2 regions of the Methylophilus sp. UBA6697 genome follow, and region 2 is predicted to be linked to the other one. Evidence: predicted binding sites of a transcription regulator. Region 2 holds the regulator's gene; the other holds the start of a gene.

Region 1 (5,563 bases), on a different contig from region 2:
GAGGCTTGCCAGCAGCATGGCGTACCCGTGTGCGTGATGTCCGGCCCCACCACGCCAGACCTGGACTACGCGCACCCGAACGCGGTGGCCAGGCTGGCCAGGAAATATCCCCAGCTCAACATCATTTGTTTCCACGGTTATTACCCGTATGTGAATGAAATTGTCGGTGCGGCGTTCCGTTATCCAAACCTGTACCTGGTGCCCGATATGTATATTTTCCAGCCTGGCGCCGAATTATATGTACAGGCGGCGAACCAGTTTCTGGGAGATCAGTTACTGTTCGGCACCTCTTATCCTTTCAGGCCGATGAAGCAAACCATAGACGACTTTGCCGCCTTGGGTTTTAAAGATGCGGTGCTGGAAAAAGTGTTTTATCAGAATGCTGCGCGCTTGTTAAAGCTCAGCGTATAAGAATGCAGGCAGGAATAACTATGCAATCTCCGTTACCACCATTTGATGCCGTCGCCGATGCGGTAGAAGCCATTGCCAATGGTGAATTTGTCATCGTCGTCGATGATACCGATCGTGAAAATGAAGGTGATCTGATTATTGCCGCTGAAAAAATTACCACCGAAAAAATGGCGTTTCTGGTCAGGCATAGTAGCGGCCTGGTCTGCGTGGGCATGTCCGCGCCACGTTTACAGGCGCTGGATTTACCACAAATGGTGACGCATAACGCTGACCCTTTCCGCACCGCGTTTACAGTAAGTGTGGATTACAAGTACGGCACCACCAGCGGCATTTCGGCGGCGGATCGTGCGCTCACGCTACGCAAGCTGGCCGACCCAGCCAGTGTGGCCAGTGATTTTCACCGCCCTGGCCATATTTTCCCGTTACGTGCGCGCCGTGGCGGTGTGCTGGAGCGGCCAGGCCATACCGAGGCGGCGCATGACCTAGCGGCACTGGCAGGCTTGCAACCGGTGGGCGTGCTATGCGAAATCGTCAATGATGATGGCAGCATGGCCAGGCGGCCAGACTTGCTGCGCTTTGCCAAACAGCACGGTTTAAAGGTGATTACGATTGCCGATATGATTGCTTACCGCGAGCGACAGTTGCAGGTGACCTATCCACGCCAGCCTGTGCGCCCTGTTCGGCAACAAAGCACATTGCTCGATGCAGCCATGGTGTATAGCGGTTAAATCAACGATTGATCAACACAACAAAGCCCTCCATGTGAGGGCTTTGTTTTTACTGCAGCTAGTTTAAGTCTATGCTTAAATCCACGGATGACGCGGCGGTTTCACGTTATTCAGGCTGTAATTGCCCACGGCATGATACTTCCAGCGTACCGGGTCATGCAGGGTATGGGTACGGGCATTGCGCCAGTGGCGGTCCAGGTTGTACTCACCCAGCGTAGAACGTGTACCGGCCAGTTCAAACAGTTTGCTACCTGCCAGCAGCGCGGTTTCGGTACTCAATACCTTGGCTTCGGCCACGGCAATGGAGGCTTCTGCCACGGTGTCTTCGTTCGGGTTGCGTTGCGCTTCGTCTATGTATTCCCCGGCGCGCGCCAACAAAGCTTCAGTCGCGTGTAAACGAATCTGCAAATCGCCAATGTCTTTAATGGTATGTGGATCTTCGTAACCATGCTCCAGGTCAGTATCAATCCACGGGCGGGTATGGTTGCGGACAAAATGCAGCGTATCCTTGAACGCGGCGCGCGCAATGCCGGTATCTACCGCGGCCTGGATAATTTGTGCTACCGGACCCATGGCCGTCGGGCGGTCGAACGCCAAATGGTGTGGCAACACATACTCGCTGGGCACAAAGATATTTTCCAGCAGGGTGGTACCGCTGGCCGTCGTGCGTTGACCAAAACTGGACCAGTCATCAATGATGGTCAGGCCTTCTGCCCCGGCCGGTACAAAAGCCACCACGGTATTGTCGTGCTCATCCTTGGCCACTACCGGTACCCAGTCAGCCAGCAAAGCGCCAGAAGAATAGAATTTTTTGCCGTTTAAGAAGTAGCCGCTGTTGGTAGGTGTCAGTTTGGTTTTGACATCATTGACACTGCGGGTGCCGATTTCAGAAAACGCATTGCCAAAGCGTACGCCTTGCAGCACCAGCTCATAAAAAAACTTTTTCTGGAAGTCCGTGCCGTCCAGGCGCAGGCCTTCCACCATATACAAGTGGTTTTGCGGAATCTGCCCGATGCTGGGATCGGCTTCTGCCACCGTAGCAATGACTTCGGCCAGGGTTTTGTTCGACACAAACGCGCCGCCATATTCTTTCGGCACAGTAATGCCCCACAAGCCGCTGCTGGAGAATAAATCCAGTTCCTTGCGCGGCAGGCGTCTTTCTTTGTCACGCGTAGCGGCTTCTTTGGCGATTTCACTCGCGACTTGTTTGGCCACGGCAATCGCTTCGGCGTCACTGGTGATCACGTGCGCCGGTTGGCGCGGCGGGTGCTCGGGCAAATGCGCAATCTTGCTTGCATGTGCAGTCATATTGAATCCTTGTCAAAGTAAAGGTTGGGAATAAAGGCGCAGTGTTTCCATTAAAAAGCGGCTGCGCGTTGCCTTACTGCATTGCATTTAATATGCCAATTGTTAAGTGATTGAATTTAAACGATAAGGTTTGGTTGTGGGTTTTTGCACGCCTCTACAGAAACAGTTTTCTGCTGAATGCCTGCTGATTAATCAGCAATCGCACGTTGCCACAAGGTCATTTGAGATCGACCTGCCTGCTGCATTTTTAGAAAAGTTGCTGATATATCAGCAGTTCATCAGCAAAACTAGCCTGAATTCAACACGTTGAAAATCATAAAAAACATCATAAGTAATTGATATTTATGATTAATTTAATCTGGCATGGATGCTGCTAATAGTATTGGTGAGCTGGCCTGCCTGCGATTGAACACACAAAGCGGCAGCAGCAACCTTAATTAGGAGTCATGATGAGCCGTCCGTTAAAAGTCACTGCCGTTTCCGGCAGCTATAAGTTGCCTTCCAGAACCGCTGCGCTGGTGGAAGCAATCACCCAAACACTGGGGCAGCAATTGCCTATTGATCTGCATGTGATCGAGTTAAGTGAAATAGGCAGCAGCCTGGTTGCTTCTTATGATCCCAAAGCGCTGCCAGTGAAAGTGCAAAAAGATATCCAGGCCATTGAAACGGCTGACCTGCTGGTTGTGGCGACGCCGGTTTACCGCGCGTCTTATACCGGCTTATTCAAACACTTGTTTGACCTGGTCGATTATGAGGCCTTGGTCGATGTGCCGGTATTGCTGGCGGCGACCGGTGGCAGCGAGCGCCATGCCTTGATCATTGATCATGAACTGCGCCCATTGTTCAGCTTCTTTCAGGCGCTGACCTTGCCGATTGGTGTCTATGCCACCGAAGCAGATTTTGAAAACTATCAGGTGAAAAGCGAGGCGGTCACTGCCCGTATTGCATTGGCGGTGGAGCGTGCCTTGCCATTGCTCAAGCATAGAGAGCTTGTGAATAAAGACCGTTTGCTGGCGGTATAAGCCACGCGATGATTTGCCGAACATTATTTGGAGAGCGATGATGAGTACAGAAAATATTAAATTTGCCTACTGGGTGCCTAACGTTAGCGGTGGCCTGGTGGTTAGCAATATCGAACAGCGCACCAGCTGGGATATCGACTACAACCGCAAGCTGGCACAAATTGCCGAGAATGCCGGGTTTGAATATGCCTTGAGCCAGATCCGTTTTACCGCCGGTTATGGCGCCGAGTTCCAGCATGAGTCGGTGTCTTTTTCGCATGCCTTGCTGGCAGCGACCACCAAATTGAAAGTGATTGCGGCTATTTTGCCTGGTCCGTGGAATCCGGTGCTGGCAGCCAAGCAACTGGCGACGATTGATATCCTGACCGAAGGCCGGGTGGCGGTCAATATCGTCTCTGGCTGGTTCCGTGGCGAATTTACTGCCATTGGCGAGCATTGGCTGGATCATGACGAGCGCTATCGCCGCTCCAAAGAGTTTATCGAGGCGCTCAAAGGTATCTGGACGCAAGATAACTTCACTTACCGTGGCGACTTTTACCGTTTCAGCAACTACAGCCTGAAACCAAAACCATTGCAACAACCCCATCCTGAAATCTTCCAGGGCGGCAGCTCACGTGCGGCGCGCGATATGGCGGCCAGTGTCTCTGACTGGTATTTCACTAATGGTAATACGGTCGAAGGCATCAAGGCGCAGGTAGATGATATCCGTGCCAAAGCCGCGGCCAACAATCACCAGGTCAAAATCGGCGTCAATGCCTTTGTGATTGCGCGTGATACCGAAGAAGAAGCCAAAGCAGTACTGGCAGAGATCATCGCCAAGGCCAACCCTGACGCGGTCAATGCGTTTGGCCATGAGGTCAAGAATGCCGGTGCCTCCAGTCCGGAGAAAGAGGGTAACTGGGCGAAGTCGACCTTTGACGACCTGGTGCAATACAACGATGGCTTTAAAACCAACCTGATCGGCACGCCGCAGCAAATTGCAGAACGCATTGTCGCCCTGAAAGCCGTGGGTGTAGACCTGATCCTGTCTGGCTTTTTGCATTTTCAGGAAGAGGTGGCTTACTTCGGCGAGAAAGTGTTGCCGCTGGTGCGTGAGCTCGAAGCCAAAAAACTGGCCAAAGCTGCTTGATCAATCTCGAAAAGAAATCGTCATATGGCCGCTGATACATTACCGAACTGGCTAGCATCGCAGGCAGCGCAGCGGCCTGCCGGCGTGGCGATTCGCCATAAACAACTGGGGATCTGGCAGGAAAGTAGCTGGCAGTCGGTGCACCGCGCGGTATTGCTCGCCGCCCGCTTTTTGCAGCACAAGGGATTCGGCAAGGGCGATACGCTGGTGTTGCTCAGTGAGCCGCGGCCAGAAGCCTTGTTGTTGTCTTTAGCTGCGCATTATCTGGGCGGTGTCTCTGCGCCGCTAGATGCTGCTTATCCACAACCACAGTTGCTGGATTTGTTGCATACGCTGCGGCCGAAGTTTGTGTTTGCCGAAGGGCAAGCGCAGGTGGATCAGGTGTTTGAGGCCAAACCGGATGTGCAACTGGTGATTTATGCCGATGCCCGTGGCCTGGCGGCTTACCAGCATCCGGCACTCTCGGCCTATGCCCAGGTTGTGGCAACGGGGGCAGAGGCAGCACCCGATTTAACCATTGGTGCAGCGGCTAATGATATTGCCTTTCGCTTTTATCGCTTAAGTGCGCAGTATCAACTGGAGTATCGCGAATTAAGCCATGCCGAGCTATTGAACAATGGCCGTCAACTGGTGGCGGATGAGGCGTTGACTGATCAGGAGCAAGCGCTGGCAGCCCGTGCATTTGCGGCCAGCGGCCATGCCAGGTATTTACTATCCCCCTGGTTGCTGGCCGGGTTTACGTTGAATTTTCCGGAAAACCTGGCGACCAGGGATACCGACAGGCGCGAATTGGGGCCGACGTTGGTGGCGGGGACTGCGGCGACCTATCAGCGACTGTATACGCTGACACAGTCACGCTGGCCGCTGCCAAACAGCTGGCAATTTTCCTTCGTGGCGTGGGCATTACGGCTATCGCAACAACGCGTGCCAGTGCTCGCCACGCTGGCGCAGTGGCTGGTGATCTT
Region 2 (5,563 bases):
ATACCGGCAATGTGATCCTCAACCAGGGCACCCTGCAAATCAAAGCCGACAAAATGATTGTGCGTGAAGACCAGGATGGCTTTCAGCACAGTACCTGTACCGGCAACCCGACCACATTCAAGCAAAAACGCACAGGCAAAGACGAATGGATGCAAGGCAGTGGGCAGCGTATTGAATACAACGCGCGCATGGACAAGGTACAGCTATACACCAACGCCTGGGTCAAACGTGGTGAAGACCTGGTCACCGGCGACTACATCAGTTATGACGCCAATGCAGAGTACGCCGAAGTCATTGGCGGCACCAAGGCTAACCCCAATGGTACCGCCGGTAGCCGCGTCAAAGCGACCATTCAGCCCAAGAACAAAACCACGCCGCCTGTGATTGATAACAAGCCAACCTCGCAACAAGGGCTGCGCATGAACCGCTCACTGCAAATCAAAGTGGAACCGGCACCCGCCGACACCACTAATGAGCCTACGAAAGCGCAACCCTAAAGACCGGCCTTATGCAGACAACAGTTTCACCAGATCATAACCACTTACGTGTCAGCCACCTGAAAAAAGCCTATCAGGGACGCACCGTGGTTAAAAACACTACACTTGAGCTACGCAGCGGCGAAGTGATTGGTTTGCTCGGCCCGAATGGTGCTGGCAAAACCACCAGCTTTTACATGATTGTTGGCCTGGTCGCACTGGACGACGGCAGCATTACGCTGAATGGGGCAGATGTCAGCCGCGCGCCCATGCACGAGCGCGCCCGCATGGGCCTGGCTTACCTGCCACAAGAAGCATCCATTTTTCGTAAAATGACGGTGACTGATAATATTTTATCAATCCTGGAAACCCGCCCTTACACGGAAGAAGAGCGTGAAGCGCGGCTGGAGTCTTTACTGGATCAATTACATATCCAGCATATCCGTCACAGCCAGGCCGTCAGCCTGTCGGGCGGCGAGCGCCGCCGCGTAGAGATTGCGCGCTGCCTGGCCACAGATCCAAAATTCATCCTGCTGGATGAGCCATTTGCCGGGATTGACCCGATTGCGGTGATTGAGATCCAGAAAATTATCCGCTACCTGAGCAGCCAGAATATCGGCATTTTGATTACAGACCACAACGTGCGTGAAACCCTGGATATTTGTGACCGGGCGTATATCGTTAATGAAGGCGCTGTGTTTGCCGCAGGCACGCCAGACGAAATCATTCAGAACGAAGGCGTACGTGAAGTCTATCTCGGCAAGAACTTTAGGCTGTAACCTGATATGAAGCAAAACCTGCAATTACGCATCTCACAAAACCTGGCGCTCACCCCGCAACTGCAGCAGTCTATCCGCCTGTTGCAGTTGTCCACGCTGGAGTTAAGCCAGGAGCTGGAAACCATCCTGCAGGAAAATCCGTTGCTGGAAATGGCAGATGGCGAAGAAGGAGAATTTGAAGATAACTCGCCATTGGCCACCAGCTCGACAGACACAGAGCAGGTGGATGCAAGTTCATTTGATGTCGCTACCCAAAACGACCTCACGCCCCCTGCAGAGAGTCTGCGTGATGAACCACGTGACGAAACGAGCGGCACTGAAGGCGAACAACCAAATCTGAATGAAGAATTCACGCCGCCCGAGTTTGAAGATGACTACGAAGAGTTTGGCAGTGCCAGCAACTGGGACGAAGCGGGCCGCAACAACCTCGATGATGAAGATAGTGACTTCTCTCGCCAGGACGCCAGCAACATCAGTCTGCGCGAGCACCTGATCAACCAGATGCAATTGGCACATCTATCCAAGCGTGACATGGATCTGGTGAAATTTTTGCTCGACAGCATTAACGATGATGGTTATTTAGAGCAGGATCTACAGGAGATTGTCGACCTGTTGCCGCCAGAGCTGGAAATTGAGTTACTGGAGCTGGAAACCGCACTGAAATTGATCCAGAACCTGGATCCGATCGGCGTCGGTGCACGTGACCTGCGTGAATGCATCTTGCTACAACTGCAAGTACTGCCGCCTGAGACACCTTATCTGCGTATTGCGATGGCAATTGCCAAAGATCACCTGGCATTGCTGGCCAACAAAGACTTTGTCAAATTGCGCAAGGTACTCACTTGCGACGAAGCCGCGCTCAAAGGCGCGCAACAACTGATCCGCCAGCAAAACCCCAAGCCAGGCAATGAGTTTGCGACCTTTAGCCATGACCACTTTATTCAGCACGATGTCGTGGTCAAAAAAATCAAAGGCATCTGGATGGCGTCGCTCAATGATGGCGTGATCCCCAAATTGCGTATCAATCAGTTGTATGCAGATATCCTCAAGCGCAACCGTGAAAGCTCCGGCCAATATCTGCAGAGCCAGATGCAGGAAGCCAAATGGATGATTAAAAATATCCAGCAACGCTTTTCTACCATCTTGCGTGTGTCGCAAGCGATTGTGGACAGACAGCGCAATTTCTTTGAACATGGGGAAATTGCCATGCGGCCCCTGGTATTGCGCGAAATTGCCGAAGAGCTCGACTTGCATGAAAGCACGGTTTCTCGCGTGACAACGCATAAGTATATGCTCACGCCACGCGGTGTATTTGAACTTAAATACTTTTTTGGCAGCTCAGTCGCCACCGATGCGGGCGGCTCATGTTCTGCCACCGCCATTCGCGCGCTCATCAAACAAATGGTCGCTGAAGAAAACCAGAAAAAACCATTGTCTGACAATCAAATCACCGATACGTTGGCGCAGCAAGGCATTGTGGTTGCGCGCCGCACCATTGCCAAATACCGCGAATCGCTGAATATTCCACCAGCCAATTTACGCAAATCGCTGTAAACCAAAAAGGCCGCAAATGCGGCCTTTTTGAATGAGTAACGCATGTTTACTGGATGGTGATTTTGGCAAACTTGCGCTTGCCCACTTGCGCCACCACGGTCACTCCTTTTGCCAGTGACAGGTTTTTATCATCAACCTTTACGCTATCCAGCTTCACGCCGCCTTGTTGCACGGCACGCATGGCTTCACTGGTGCTTTCCACCAGGCCCGCCTGCTTGAGCAACTGGCTGATACTGATGCTATCACCGTCAATCGCCACTGCTACCTCAGGCACATCATCAGGAATCCCGCCTTTAGCCCTGGTCTGGAAATCTTGCAGGGCTTTTTCAGCCGCCGCCTGGCCGTGGAAACGGGCGACGATTTCCTGTGCAAAACCGACCTTGATATTACGCGGATTGTCGCCAGCAGCCACTTGCACTTTCCACTGAGCGATGGTTTCCAGGGTGGCAAATGACAGCAAGTCGATGTAACGCCACATCAGTTCATCAGAAATCGACATGATTTTGGCAAAAATCGTCTCAGGCGCTTCGCTGATACCGATGTAGTTACCCAAAGACTTGGACATTTTATTCACGCCGTCCAGGCCTTCCAGCAACGGCATCATCAACACGCATTGCTGCGACTGGCCAGCCTGCTTTTGCAATTCACGGCCCATGAGCAGGTTAAATTTCTGGTCTGTGCCGCCCAGTTCCAAATCGGCCTGCAAAGCCACAGAGTCATAGCCCTGCAATAAGGGATACAAGAATTCATGAATCGCGATTGGCTGGTTGCCTTTGAAACGCTTGGAGAAGTCATCTCGCTCCAGCATACGGGCAACCGTATGGCTGGCTGCCAGTTTGATCATGCCCGCGGCACCGAGGTCGCTTAACCACTTGGAGTTAAACACAATCTCGGTTTTGGCCGGGTCCAGAATCTTGAATACCTGTTCGGAATAGGTGTCGGCATTCGCCTTCACCTGTTCGACCGTTAACGGCGGGCGCGTGGTGCTTTTACCCGTCGGGTCACCAATCATGCCGGTAAAGTCACCAATCAGGAATTGAATCTGGTGCCCTAGATCCTGCAACTGGCGTAATTTGTTAATCAGCACGGTGTGCCCGAGATGCAGGTCAGGTGCGGTGGGGTCAAAGCCTGCTTTCACACGCAAGGGTTTGCCGGTTTTCAGCTTTTCAATCAGTTCTTGCTCGATTAATAGTTCATCGGCACCGCGCTTGATAATCGCCAGTGCGTTCACAATCTCTGGACTCAGTGCTTCAGTCGTCACTGAAGCTTGGTTTACGTCTGTCATAAAGGTTCTTTTTTTGAGGCGCGCGTTGCGCACGCTTCGTCATGAAAGTAAAACAGCTATTTTAACGTAATCCCATGCATTTCTGTAAGCCAGGCATGAGCAGTGTTACACTTATGCCTTATGAATTTTTCTGCCCCACCCACTCAAACACGCCTGTTTATCGGCCTGATGTCTGGTACCAGTCTGGATGGGGTGGACGCCGTCCTGGTCTCGCAACAAGGCGAGCATCTGCAGCAACAAAGCCAGTATTTCCTGCCTTATCCGGCGGATATCAGACAAATCCTGCTGGATCTGCATACGCCAGCCGTCAACGAATTACATACCGCCGCTATAGTGTCCAATCAGCTGGCCGACCTCTACGCAGCGGCAGTGCAAGACTTATTGCAAGCAGCCAATGTATCGGCAGAAGCCGTGACGGCGATTGGCTGCCACGGGCAAACCATACGCCACTGTCCTGATCTGGCCAACGGCCAGGCCTATACCTTGCAACTGGGTAACCATGCGCGCCTGGCGGAACGCACTGGCATCACCGTGGTCGGCGACTTTCGCAGCCGCGACATTGCGGCTGGCGGACAAGGCGCGCCATTAGTGCCCGCCTTTCACCAGGCAATCTTTGCAGCACCAGACACACATCGCGTCATTTTGAATATTGGCGGCATCGCCAACCTGAGCGACTTGCCGGTGAGCGGCAAGGTGATTGGCTTTGATTCCGGCCCCGGCAACTTACTTATGGACTCATGGACCCTGCAGCACACAGGCCAGAGCTATGATGCTGGTGGCGCCTGGGCAGTACGTGGCGACGTCAATCCAGCCTTGCTGGACGCTTTGCTTGCTGACCCGTATTTTGCATTGCCCATCCCGAAAAGCACTGGCCGCGACCTGTTTAACCAGGCCTGGCTCCATGCACACCTGCAAGCCCATGCTGACACGCCACAGAATGTCGCCCGTACGCTGCTGGAATTGACAGCAGTGACGATTGCCAATGCCTTGAAACAGCATTGCAGCGGTGCCGCAGAAATCTATGTCTGCGGCGGCGGTGCGCACAATATTGCTTTGATAGACAGGTTACAAACCCTGTGCGGGCGACCAGTGCAACACACGGATAGCCTGGGAATTGGCGTCGACTGGGTGGAAGCCGTTGCTTTTTCCTGGCTGGCGCAACGTTGCGTGGACCATCAACCCGGCAACCTGCCTGCCGTCACCGGCGCAGCAGGGCCACGGGTCTTAGGCGCGATTTATCCGAATTAGGACTAAGACACCCTAAAGCAGTGCGAATGCACTCAACGTTTGATTTAAACTGGTGCAGGATTGAAGACGATTTTTGAACTTTTCCACCCTCATTTCCGCACAAGCCCCCATATTCAAAAACGATTGCGTATAATTTAGACAACCTTGACTTAAACAGAGTACGTTATGGCTACCAAAGCGACCATTACATTTGACAACGACAGTACCGCAATTGAATTGCC

The links. Region 2 encodes sigma-54, which starts transcription at its own class of promoters, with help from an activator protein. Its sites were predicted from a motif close to TGGCACNNTTCCTGCT; they were not measured.
Region 1: a site for sigma-54 is predicted at 2,807-2,822, ahead of msuE (FMN reductase). Genes of this name have one in related genera too.

What each region holds. Positions count from the first base shown of each region.
Region 1 is NZ_DKJH01000041.1:734-6,296, reverse strand. It holds gene B3355_RS10645 (amidohydrolase family protein) at 1-411, shown strand, start outside; gene ribB (3,4-dihydroxy-2-butanone-4-phosphate synthase) at 432-1,139, shown strand; gene B3355_RS10635 (SfnB family sulfur acquisition oxidoreductase) at 1,215-2,447, opposite strand; gene msuE (FMN reductase) at 2,894-3,469, shown strand; gene sfnG (dimethylsulfone monooxygenase SfnG) at 3,510-4,598, shown strand; gene B3355_RS10620 (AMP-binding protein) at 4,623-5,563, shown strand, end outside.
Region 2 is NZ_DKJH01000031.1:5,246-10,808, forward strand. It holds gene lptA (lipopolysaccharide transport periplasmic protein LptA) at 1-497, shown strand, start outside; gene lptB (LPS export ABC transporter ATP-binding protein) at 509-1,255, shown strand; gene B3355_RS09055 (RNA polymerase factor sigma-54) at 1,262-2,809, shown strand; gene tyrS (tyrosine--tRNA ligase) at 2,856-4,094, opposite strand; gene B3355_RS09065 (anhydro-N-acetylmuramic acid kinase) at 4,215-5,342, shown strand; gene gltA (citrate synthase) at 5,508-5,563, shown strand, end outside.